DNA from 3 places in the Neobacillus phoenicis genome. Region 1 is predicted to be linked to each of the others. Evidence: riboswitches for the same ligand, from Rfam matches in the RefSeq annotation. Region 1 holds a riboswitch; each other region holds the start of a gene.
What was found. Region 1 has a riboswitch for S-adenosylmethionine ahead of AA0X95_RS06050 (methionine ABC transporter ATP-binding protein). Riboswitches for the same ligand answer to the same signal wherever they lie in the genome.

Region 1 (4,228 bases):
AAGTGATCATTACACTCGTTGCCCAGTTATCCTCCTTCTTTGGCGGGTCCTATTTAAGGATTGTGAATCCTGAGGGTTTCTTCAAATTTATTACGGAGCTTTCTCCCCTTACTTGGATGAACAACGGGCTAATGAAATTAATTTATGCGAATGACCTATCTGCGGCCATCCCTGCAATCACGATCAACATGGCTGGGTCACTCCTCTTTTTAGTAATAGCGGTTATCTCTTTAAAACGACGGGAGGGGCTATAAATGAAAGATATCCTCTGGTTAATTCAAAACACATTAAGTATGACGTTTCGCAAACGAAAAAATGTAATCATGTTCTTGTTAATGCCTTTGGTGGGAATTTTCATTGCCCTTCTTGCCTATGGCGGAAATCAAACACCGACCCTAACGGTGGGCGTCGTGAATCAAGACAAGGGTGAGATCACGGACGATACGATTCAATTTCTCAAGGGGTTAGAGAATGTGAAGGTATCCGAGGTGGAGGCAGCAGAGGGTAAGTCGCAGATTACATCCGGCAAGCTAGACTCTGTGATTACCTTTGAAAAAGGATTCTCAGAAAGCGTGCTGAAGGGTTCGCCTGACCATATTGAGATTAGCTCCATAAAAGGGGCTGCGGTGACAGGATTCGTGAAGTCCTATTTATATCAATATATCAATAATGTAGCAACGATCAGTCGTGCGGCGGACGGAAATCAGCCGAAGTTCGAACAGATGGTGAAGGACTATCAGCAAAGCGGATATAAGCTTGCGACCCATTCGGTGGAAGATGCTTCAAAAAATAAGCTTATGACCAACCAAGCGATTGGGTTCCTGATTATGATCATGATGATGTCGGCAGTTAATCTATCTGAGATTATTTTGTTGGAAAAAGAACAGCGGACGTATTACCGCTTATTATCGACACCGATCAATGCGAGGAAGTATTTATTCGCGAATGTGGTCGTGAATATGATTGTGATGACGATCCAGGTGTTAATCACGTTAACCATTATGAGAACGGTCTTTGATATGGGCGTGAATGTGTCCATTTGGGAAGCCGCGTTTGTTATGATTCTCTTTTCCTTGATTTCTGTCGGCTTGTCATTAGTGATTATTTCTTTCGCCAACAACCGAAGTGCGGCGGGCGCATTGCAAAACTTAGTGATCACTCCAACTGTCATGCTGTCCGGCTGCTTCTGGCCAGTTGAAGTCATGCCGAAATCCTTGCAAAAAATCGCTGAATTCCTGCCGCAGCGCTGGACACTAGACACACTCACTAAATTGCAGGAAGGAAGCACCTTCAGCGGCCTGTACCTACACTACATCATCCTATTCGCCTTTGCAGCTGCCTTCTTCCTGATCGCCGTGTATCGGTTCAGCAGAAACAACACCACACAGAACTTTATCTAAAAGAGCGGGGACAGTCCCCCGGCGCTTTAGCGCAACGGGGGACTGTCCCCCAAATTTTTTTTTGACGCCCTAAATAGTTGATATAATAATAATGGAAACACTTACAATGGTAGAATATTATTTTTTGACGATTGACAATATAGGAATAGATTAGTAATATCAAAAATATTAAAAAAAACTAATAATTCTTATCGAGAGTGACCGAGGGACTTGGCCCTATGACGTCCGGCAACCCCCTAACCGGGAAGGTGCCAATTCCAGCAGAATGAACTTCATTCTGAAAGATAAGCTTGAAATAATCGTTTGTATTTCGATGCTCCTTTCAGATGAAAGGGGCATTTTTTGTATGGAAAAAGACCAACTGGGTCATAGCAAGCTTACTAGACAAACATTATCTTAAAATATCATTTATAAAAAGAGGACATCATTATGATTGAAATTCGTCAGTTAACAAAAGAATATAAAACAAAAAATGGCACGGTCAAGGGAGTGGATGACGTTTCTTTAACGGTTCAACGAGGCGAAATCTATGGCATCGTCGGCTACTCAGGTGCGGGTAAAAGCTCGTTACTCCGTTGCATCAACCTATTGGAGCGGCCCACTTCAGGCAGCATTACTGTCGACGGAACAGACCTTACTTCCTTAAAAGGGGAAAAGCTCCGCTTAGCCCGCCTAAAGATTGGCATGATTTTTCAACACTTTTATCTTATCAGCCAGAAGACAGTGTATGAGAACATTGCTTTTTCACTGAAAGCAGCCAACTATCCGAAGAATGAAATCAGCACCCGTGTCATGGAATTACTAGAAACGGTGGGACTTGCGGATAAGCGCGATGTGTATCCAGCCCAGCTGAGTGGAGGGCAAAAGCAACGGGTAGGAATTGCTCGGGCACTCGCCAATAATCCATCGGTTTTACTTTGTGATGAAGCAACCTCCGCCCTTGATCCGACCACAACCAAGTCGATCTTGAATCTATTAAAAAGGATCAACAGGGAGCTTAACATTACAATTATTTTGATCACACATGAGATGGATGTAGTCAAAGAAATTTGCCACCGGATGGCGATCATGCAAGACGGCAAGGTCATTGAAGAGGGTGCGGTGTATGACATTTTCGCCAACCCTCGAGCAGAATTAACCAAGGAGTTTATTGATAGTGTAGTATCTTTTGATATTCCAGAAGCAATTCTATCTAGCTGTGAAGGACCCATTATCAAGGTGTTGTTTAAAGGAAAAGTTGCCGGAGAGGGGGTCATTTCCGATATGCTGCAGAAATTCAGCGTAAAAGGAAATTTCCTGCATGGTTCGATTGAATACATTCAGGAACTGCCCTTGGGTATTTTCATTATGGAACTGAAGGGTAAGAAGGAAGAAGTTTTATCCGCACTTCAATACATCGAAGACCGGGCAGCGCAAGTGGAGGTGTTACGTAATGGGCTTTGATTTTCAGCATCTGGTGGAGTTAATTCCAGATATCAATACTGCTTTTATGCAAACGATTTATATGATTGTGATTTCCTTAGCGATTAGCATCGTCATTGGCCTTCCAGTGGGAATCCTATTATTTGTCACAGACAAAGGCTTGTTTTTACAAAATCGCTTGATTCAAGTGATCATGGGATTCTTGGTGAACTTGATCCGTTCGATTCCATTTATTATATTGCTGGTGGCGCTAATTCCATTAACCAACTTCATCGTTGGTTCGACGATTGGTCCAACAGCAGCAAGTGTTTCGCTATCGGTGGCGGCGATTCCGTTCTTTGCCCGAATTGTTGAAACGGCATTAAGGGAAATTGACAAGGGGGTCATCGAAGCAGCGATTGCTGCGGGAGCAACGCCAACCATGATTATTAAGGATGTCCTGCTCCTTGAAGCGAGATCAGGAATCATCTCTGGTATTACGTTGACCCTTATTAGTTTAATTGGATTCTCGGCGATGGCCGGTACAGTCGGCGGAGGCGGAATTGGAGATTTAGCGATTCGCTTTGGGTATTACCGCTATGACAATACCATCATGATTGCCACTGTCGTTATATTAATTATTTTAGTTCAGGTTATTCAACTGCTTGGTGATTACATTGCCAAAGTTGTCGATAAAAGAAGATAAAGAAAGAAGGAAAAAGTCATGAAAAAATGGTTTTTAGCAATGGTGTTAGTTTTACTCGTAGGTGCGTTAGCAGCATGCGGCAGCAGTTCAGAAAGCAAAGACAAAGCAGAGGCAAAATCAAAGGACATCAAATTAGGGGCAACTGCTGGTCCGTATAGCGATATGTTGAAGGAAGCAATTGTTCCTGGGTTAGAAAAGAAGGGCTACAAAGTGGAGATTGTGGAATTCAGCGATTATATCCAACCAAACAAAGCGTTAGATAATGGGGATATCCAAGCAAACCTATTCCAGCATTCTATCTATCTAAAGAATTTTGCGAAGGAAAACAATATGAAGTTGTCTACATTGATTTCTGTACCAACTGCACCAATGGGGCTTTACTCAAAGAAATACAAATCACTGGATGAAGTAAAAGACGGAGCAACCGTTACGCTTCCAAATGATCCAACAAATGCGGCTCGTGCCTTAAATACGCTTCGTGATGAAGGCTTAATTAAAATCAACGAAAGTGCCGACCCGTTAAAAGTTTCTGAGAAGGACATTGTTGAAAATAAGAAAAACCTGAAGTTCCAGGCGATTGAAGCAGGACAGCTACCTCGATCTGTGGACAGTGTCGATTTAGCCGCAGTTCCTGGTAACTTCGCATTAGCGGCAAAAATGAACTTACTTGATGCATTAGCACTTGAAAACATGCTTGATTCGTATCGTAATATTGTAGCGG
Region 2 (4,228 bases), 1.6 Mb from region 1:
CCAAGCCGGCTAATCAGCTGCTTGGCTGTTTCCTTTTCTTTCTTTCTATTTAAAAAGCTAAATACGTTTGTAAAACTGCCCAGATTAGCCGCTGTCAAATTGGATTCCACTGATTCAAGGACAAGAATTCCTTCCTTCCTGCGTTCTTCAGGCACTAATGCCATGCCATTTTTCACCGCATCATATGGGCTATTCAAAGTTAGTTTAACACCATTAAGAAGGACTTCTCCTCCAGTTAATTTTTCAGAACCAAAAAGCGCCTTGCACAGCTCGGTTTTTCCAGCACCGACTAGCCCAGCTACTCCAACGATTTCTCCGGATTTCACATGTAAATGTAAATCTTTTATTTTACTTCTATCTGAAAGTCCCTTCACTTCAAGTACTGTGGTTCCAATTCTCGTATTTTTTTTCGGAAACTGTTCCTCCAGTTTTTGGCCCAGCATGTGCTCCACCACTTGATTCTGTGTTGTCTCTGAAATATTCTCTTTTACAACGAATTCTCCATTTCTCATGACTGTAATTTCATCGCAGATTTCAAAAATCTCTGGCAGGCGGTGAGAAATAAAAATAATCCCGACATTTTGTCTCTTTAATTCGCGGGCAATCCGAAAAAGCTCGGTCGTTTCAGTATGGCTTAAGGGTGCAGTTGGTTCATCTAGAATCAGATACTTACACCGATTCGAGACAGCTCTAGCAATGAGAATCATTTGCTTTTCTGCTAGAGAAAGTTCACTCACAAGCTTTTTCGTAGAAAGTGAAATATTCATATCAGCCAGGATTTGTGCTGCTTTTTGATGAAGAGTCTTCCAGTTCATCCACTGCTTTTTTCCCATTTGATGAACCGTGTCCATCAACATGATATTTTCGGCAACCGTTAAATTAGGAATAAGTGCGGTATCGACTTCTTGATAGACAATCTGTATGCCCGCATCCTGGGCATCTTTTGGTGATCGAATGTTCAAAGATTTCCCGTCTAGCACAATCTCACCGGTATAATGATTATAAGCCCCTGAGAGGACTTTCATTAGAGTTGATTTCCCTGCACCATTTGCTCCAATCAATGCCTGAATCGTTCCCGTCTTTGTTGAAAAATGAACCTGATTTAAAGCTTTCACCCCTGGAAATTCAATCGTTATAGTTTTCATTTCCAATGTTGACTGCATGAAATTGTTCCCCCTATCAAGCAAACACTCTCTTAATCAAGTGAAAAAGAGAGTGCTTATAGTACCCATTAATTATTTATTATATTTTTTTAATGTTTTCATCCAATCTTCTTCGAATGCATCTGATTGGCCCCATCCTGAAATAATTTTTGATAGATTAACCATGTTAACAGGATCCTTAGACTTTTGAAGATTGTCTTGTGAAACTAGAGAAGCCTGTAAATCATAGGTTTGTGGTGTTTCTTCACCTGCTAGTTTTTTAGCAAGCAATCTCAAATCCACCGCACCAATTAGTTTAGGATCTACGGCTGCTGTGTATTTCCAAGCACTACCTTTTCTTTGAATCTCTTGAAGGTCCGCATTTGAAACATCAATACCATAAATTTTTATTTCTTCACGGCCCGCCTCTTTTAGAGCTCGTGCCGCACCAATAGCAAAGGCATCCCAAGTAGCAAAGATGGCATCCAACTTTCCTTTTGGATATTTATTTAACATAGCAGCTACGGCGTTTTGTGTTTGAACACTGGTATCTGCAGCAGCTACACCGAAACGTTCCACTTCTTTAATTCCAGGATTTTTTGAAAGTACATCTTGGTACACTTTGTTTCGTCTAACCATTGGCGGAAAACCGTCAACCCAAAGGTATGCAATATTGGCTTTGCCTTTCGTATCCTTTACAAGCTGATCCAGTGCTAAAGTTGCCAATGCTTCGTCATCCTGTGATGTAAGTGTTACTCCCTCCACTTCAGCCAACTTTGGATTAGAGTCAAATGTAACCACGCTTTTTCCTTTTTCAACGATCTTCTTTACATCGTTCACCGTCGCATCATCATCACCATGTGAAATTATGAATCCATCATAATCCTGATCTAACGCCTGATTTATAGCATCATGGAATTTTGCTGTATCACCGTTCGCAGTAAACACATCCACTTGCAATCCTAAAGCTTCTCCCTCTTCTTTTGCTCCTGCTAAGAATTGAGCAGTGTGGTCATCACCGCCAATTTTTCGAATGACCTTAATTTTCAATTGATCGCCCTTAAATTGTTCTGGTACGCCTTCAAGTGATACATTTTTATTTCCGCTTGCTTTCTTCGTTTCTCCCCCTGAAGCACACCCCGTGAGTAGCAGGCTTGCAGCTAATGCAGAAACAAGCGCACTTTTGAAAATATTTTTTTTCATGATAAAAGCTCCCCCTTTTTGTCTTTCTTACCAAAATAAACTATTCCCATTGGAGAAGTTTTCTTTTTTGAAAAAATAAAAAACCTCTCCAGAAAAGAGAGGTTTCATCACATATGTTGGACTACTCCTCTCTTATCTCTCAAAACATTAGATGTTTTGCAGGATTTAGCACCAATTCCTTTTTTGGAACGGTTGCTGGGCGTCATCGGGCCAGTCCCTCTGCCACTCTTGATAAGAGAACGTATTATTGATTTAAAGTAATAAACTAAATTTAAACTCACATCAACAAGTTGTCAATAGTATTTTAAATATTTTTAATAAAGTAATAACTCCTTTTTAATCACATTGAACAGAATGGGGAAAACTGTTATTAAAACTAAAACCAGTTATTGCTTTATTCTCCTATGAAATTTCGGTATGATTATATTTAGGAAACCGAAATAAATTGCAGAAAGAAGTGTTATCTTCCATGAATAAGCAGGAAAGCGCAAAGCGTAATTTACTAATTATGTGGTTTGCCAACTTCTTCGTTGCCGGTAGTATGACGATGGTCATGCCGTTTATTTCGCTGTATATTGAAACGTTTGGAGACTTTTCTGAGAAATATGTCCAGCATTGGTCGGGCATTACTTTTGGGATCACCTTTGTTTCTGCCTTTCTTTTTTCACCGGTTTGGGGGAAGATTGGAGATCGCTATGGTCGGAAAAAGATACTTATCATTTGTGGATTAGGGATGGCTGTATCTATCTTTTTAATGGGATTTGTTCATTCAGTCTGGCAGCTACTCTTACTACGGTTTTTAATGGGCTTTTTCTCAGGTTTTATCCCTATGTCACAGGCATTCATCTCCACGCAAACACCAAAAGAGATTGCTGGTCGTGTCCTAGGGACATTACAAACAGGAAGTATTACGGGCTCGTTGTTAGGCCCCATGCTTGGAGGAATTTTAGCCGATACCCTCGGCTATGCGACCACCTTTAAATGGACTTCTATTTCCATATTCATCTCTGGGATTCTTGTTATCGCAACGAAGGAATTTCTGATAGAACCAACAAAGGGCACCAAATCACACTATTCCAGTAAAGAGGTTATCAAACACATCCTACGAAATCCTGTTTTATTAACCGTATTACTTATTTCATCCCTTGTACAAATCGCCCATTTCAGCATTCAACCAATCCTGTCGTTATTTGTAAGTGATTTACATGGGCCAAACAATGTTGCTTTTTATTCAGGGATTGCTTTTTCCGCAGCAGGAATAGGCAACTTACTCATGTCACGGAACTGGGGAAAGATTGCAGATAAATATGGTTATATCAAAATATTAGTCATCCTTCTATTTTTAGCAGGGTTAGTTTATTTACCAGGAGCGATCGTGACAAGTCTTTGGCAGCTTGTCATCATCCGTATTGCCTTAGGTGTGACCATCGGCGGAATCATTCCTGTCAGGATTGCTTATATCCGCCAGGAAGCTCCGATTACCATGCAAGGCGAGGTCCTGGGCTATAACAATAGTCTAAGATTTCTCGGTAACATCATTGGGCCCATGTTGGGGGGCTTTCTTTCTGGCTATTTCGGCTTTTCCGCCGTTTTCATTAGCACCAGTGTCTTATTAATTATGAGTGGACTGATTTTGCTCGTATCATTGCTCCGACATCCGAAACTTGTAAAACATACAGCTTAATAACTTATTCAATATACAAAAGTTACCAAAACCTTTGTAGAAATAAATTAGGTTATTTCCAAAATATATGATACAATAACTCTACCATTTGAATTACTGTTTCATTTGTGTGCCCTACTCATTCATGAGTGGGGTTTTTGTTTTGTTTTTTTTTGCATAGGCTGTGTTAATCTTGGATGTTGATTTCCGCTCCAATCAA
Region 3 (4,228 bases), 390 kb from region 1:
GTATGAAGGGCTATTTGGCTGGATTAACGACCTTGCTAATTGCTTTAGTACTAGCAGTCGTTGCATTTAAGATGCCAGCTCAAATGGCAGTCATGTCTGCAACACAGGGTGCTGTTTATGGGATATTACCAATAGGCTGGATCATTATTACGTCTGTTTTCCTTTACAAATTAACCGTAAAGACAGGTCAATTCGATATAATACGTAATTCTGTTGTTTCACTCACAGAGGACAGACGTCTTCAAGCACTTTTGGTAGCGTTCTCATTCGGAGCCTTCCTTGAGGGGGCAGCGGGTTTTGGCGCTCCGGTTGCTATTTCTGCAGCGCTACTTGTTGGTCTTGGATTTAATCCACTTTACGCTGCTGGACTTTGTTTAATTGCCAATACTGCGCCTGTTGCATTTGGTGCAATCGGTACTCCCATCATTGCGGTTGAAGGACCTACAGGAGTTTCAGCAATAGAAATTTCCAAAATGGTTGGCCGTCAATTACCATTTTTATCATTATTTATACCGTTTTATTTAGTTGTAATCATGGCTGGGTTTAAGAAAGCATTGGAAATCATGCCTGCGATTTTAATTACGGGTATTTCTTTCGCAGTGACTCAATTCTTAAGCTCTAATTTCCTTGGCCCAGAACTTCCGGATATTTTATCAGCACTGGTTTCATTATTTGCTTTAGCGATCTTCTTGAAGTTTTGGAAACCGAAAACTATTTTCCGATTTTCAGACGAACAAGAAATGGCTGCTGCCCTTACCGCAAAAGCACCTAAATATCAGCAGGTAAAATATACAGGAGGCCAAATCTTTAAAGCATGGTCACCATTTCTTGTATTAACATCTTTTATTACAATTTGGGGAATTCCAACAATCAAGCTTGCATTGTCAGGACATTATGAAGGATCAAACGTTATTCTGAAAGCGGTTAACTCTTTAGGTCACGCGTTAACATTGTTACCTGAAGTACCCTTATTAAATAATAAAGTTATTAACTCTGCCGGAGCTCCAGTTCCTGCCATCTATAAACTTGAAATCTTAGGCGCAGCTGGTACATCGGTTCTACTTGCAGCTGCAGTATCGAAGTTTATCATTAAAATTTCATGGAAGGAATGGGTAGCAACCTTCGGGGAAACGCTTAATGAATTAAAATACCCTATCATTACAATCGGTTCAGTGGTCGGATTTGCTTACGTTACAAACGCATCAGGGATGAGTACGACCCTGGGAATGGCTCTAGCAAAAACGGATGTACTATTTTCCTTTTTCTCTCCAATCCTCGGTTGGTTGGGGGTGTTTATCACTGGTTCTGATACTTCATCAAACTTATTGTTTGGGAACATGCAAAAGATTACTGCGCAGTCCCTTGGTATGGACCCGATTTTAGCAATTGCTGCAAACTCTTCAGGGGGGGTAACAGGAAAAATGATTTCCCCACAATCTATTGCTGTAGCGTGTGCAGCAGTGGGTCTTGCTGGAAAAGAAGCAGACTTGTTCCGCTTCACATTTAAGCATAGTATTGTGTTGGTTGTCCTAATCGGAATTTTGACATTCCTGCAAAATAGTAGTCTGTTGAATTGGATGGTACCCTAAAAAATTCAGTAGATTAAGACCACCTTTATTTTCGGGTGGTCTTTTTTTTAGTGGCGCATAAATCCGACATATTTCTCAGGAAATTTTGCCTATCAGTCCACATATTGTCGAGTAATTATAAAAGGGTTTCCTGTCTAGTTTGCGGAATAGTTAAGGTATACACGTTTAGACCGGAGTGGTATTAATGATCGAAGCTATCCAAAAATTCCTCGTAAAAATGCAACAGCAGGAACATGTCTATCCTTTAATTCATCAAGCAGAGGTACAGGTAAATCTCCGTTGCGAGCATCAAGTAGTGCAATTAGTGATAAAAAACGGTGCTGTTTTTATTCTCCAAAATCCATCGGCGCAACAAAGCATCTACGAGATTAGTGGCAATGAAGCCGCAATGAAACAATTAATTGAAGGAACAACTAGATTACGGTTGCTAGAACAAAAACGGGAGATAAAAGTAGATACTTCGTTACGAATCGCATTATTACTTGAGTCCCTTTTTTTTCTCACAAAAGCACAGGAAGATCTTGCAAAAATTATATAAAAATCATTGACTTCAAAAGGGACATCCTGTAATGTATTATTTAAATATTCTATCAATTAAAACAATCACATAAACATTCTTATCAAGAGTGGCGGAGGGACTGGCCCTTTGAAGCCCGGCAACCGGTTTATACACGGTGCTAAATCCAGCAGAGCATAAAAAGCTCTGAAAGATAAGAAGAGAGCCCCCTCTTCTTATGAAGCGGGGGTTTTTGTTTATTTAAGGGAGGAGCTAGGATAATGGGAGAAAATCAAAAGAAGTATCGATTTGAAACATTAAGTGTTCATGGAGGTTTGGCTCCAGATCCAGTAACAGGTGCTCGTGCAGTTCCTATCTATCAAAACAATGCCTACCAATTTAAAAGTACTGAACATGCAGCAAACCTATTTAGTTTAGCAGAACCAGGGTACATATACACCCGTATTCATAATCCTACTACAACCGTATTTGAAGAAAGAGTAGCCTTGTTAGAAGGCGGTGTGGGAGCACTGGCCGTTGCAAGCGGTATGGCAGCAATTACCCTCGCTATTCTTAATGTGGCTGAGGCAGGAGATGAGATTGTTGCTGCTTCCAACCTCTATGGTGGAACGTATAATTTATTCGCAGTGACCCTTCCGAAATACGGAATTAACGTCAAATTTGTTGATGCTGAAAATCCGGAGAATTTCAGAGCTGCAATAACTCCAAAAACAAAGGCAGTTTTCGCAGAGACAATTGGAAACCCAAGCTTACGTGTGCTGGACATTGAAAAAGTGGCAGATATTGCACACGAGGCAGGCGTCCCATTAATTATCGACAACACCTTTGCAACTCCATACTTATGCAGACCGATAGAGTACGGGGCAGACATTGTTATTCACTCTGCAACAAAGTGGCTTTTAGGTAATGGGACAACAACGGGCGGCGTTATTGTCGATGGTGGGAAGTTTGACTGGAATTCTTCTCGATTCCCTGGCTTTACAACTCCAGATGCAAGCTACCATGATCTTGTCTATGCAGAAGCATTAGGCGCTGTAGCGTATATTGTAAAGGCACGTGTACAATTATTGCGAGACCTCGGTCCGGCACTGAGCCCACAAAATTCATTCCAATTTACACTAGGCCTTGAAACCTTGCATGTTCGGATGAAAGAGCATGTAGCCAATACGAACACAATCGTAGACTACTTATTAAACCACCCAGCAGTAGAATGGGTATCCTATCCAGGGCATCCATCACATCCAGACCATGAATTAGCGAAAAAATATTTATCTAAGGGCGCAGGCTCCATGGTTGTGTTTGGAATTAAGGGTGGGAAGGAAGCAGGAGCAAAGCTCATTGATTCACTATCCTTATGGGCGCACGTTGCCAATGTTGGCGATTCAAAAAGTCTAATCATTCACCCAGCCAGTACCACTCATCAGCAATTAGATGCAGAGGGTTTGAAGGCGGCAGGTGTGTCGGAGGACTTAATCCGTCTTTCTATTGGGATTGAAAATGTCGAAGACTTAATTGATGATCTCGAATCTGCGATTGAGACAGCAACGGGACTGGCATCTATCAAAGCAAATGCCTAAAATTTACCTAATGTGATAAGTAAGAATTAATAGATTTTTTTATTGACACCCTTTTTTATCCGTGATACGATAGCTTTCGTACTAAAATAACTACTGAAATTGACTAACGTCTTAATTGAATATAGAATGCTGTAAGCTCTTATCAAGAGAGGTGGAGGGATGTGCCCGATGAAGCCCGGCAACCGTCAATGTTACATTGAAATGGTGCCAATTCACACAAAGCGTTTGCTTTGGGAGATGGGAGAAAGGTCTATTTTACTAATGCCTTTCTGCCCGTGCAGAAAGGCTTTTTATTTTTCTAAAATAGAATCTTTTCAAGGAAACAGTCAAATTCTATAGGTAAATGACAGGATATAGTAGATTCTTTCTGAATTTTAGGTAAATAGGATAGAAGCGGGTGATTCAAATGATTTCAATAAAAAACGTCCGTAAGATTTTTCCTTCCAAACAAGGCCAGCTAAAAGCGGTCGATGACGTGAATTTAGAAATTCAAGAGGGGGAAATTTTCGGGGTCATAGGATATAGTGGTGCCGGAAAAAGTACGT

Region 2: another riboswitch for S-adenosylmethionine. It lies ahead of AA0X95_RS25275 (sugar ABC transporter substrate-binding protein); the one in region 1 lies ahead of AA0X95_RS06050 (methionine ABC transporter ATP-binding protein).
Region 3: another riboswitch for S-adenosylmethionine. It lies ahead of AA0X95_RS07840 (O-acetylhomoserine aminocarboxypropyltransferase/cysteine synthase family protein); the one in region 1 lies ahead of AA0X95_RS06050 (methionine ABC transporter ATP-binding protein).

What each region holds. Positions count from the first base shown of each region.
Region 1 is NZ_CP154847.1:1,138,912-1,143,139, forward strand. Features, by position in the region: gene AA0X95_RS06040 (ABC transporter permease) at 1-254, shown strand, start outside; gene AA0X95_RS06045 (ABC transporter permease) at 255-1,400, shown strand; SAM riboswitch class I at 1,586-1,691, shown strand; gene AA0X95_RS06050 (methionine ABC transporter ATP-binding protein) at 1,830-2,843, shown strand; gene AA0X95_RS06055 (methionine ABC transporter permease) at 2,833-3,507, shown strand; gene AA0X95_RS06060 (MetQ/NlpA family ABC transporter substrate-binding protein) at 3,526-4,228, shown strand, end outside.
Region 2 is NZ_CP154847.1:4,946,509-4,950,736, forward strand. Features, by position in the region: gene AA0X95_RS25265 (ATP-binding cassette domain-containing protein) at 1-512, opposite strand, end outside; partial or broken gene AA0X95_RS25270 (ATP-binding cassette domain-containing protein) at 654-1,163, opposite strand; gene AA0X95_RS25275 (sugar ABC transporter substrate-binding protein) at 1,236-2,345, opposite strand; SAM riboswitch class I at 2,475-2,583, opposite strand; gene AA0X95_RS25280 (MFS transporter) at 2,815-4,029, shown strand.
Region 3 is NZ_CP154847.1:1,531,896-1,536,123, forward strand. Features, by position in the region: gene AA0X95_RS07830 (L-lactate permease) at 1-1,589, shown strand, start outside; gene AA0X95_RS07835 (hypothetical protein) at 1,774-2,127, shown strand; SAM riboswitch class I at 2,204-2,306, shown strand; gene AA0X95_RS07840 (O-acetylhomoserine aminocarboxypropyltransferase/cysteine synthase family protein) at 2,367-3,683, shown strand; SAM riboswitch class I at 3,820-3,927, shown strand; gene AA0X95_RS07845 (methionine ABC transporter ATP-binding protein) at 4,090-4,228, shown strand, end outside.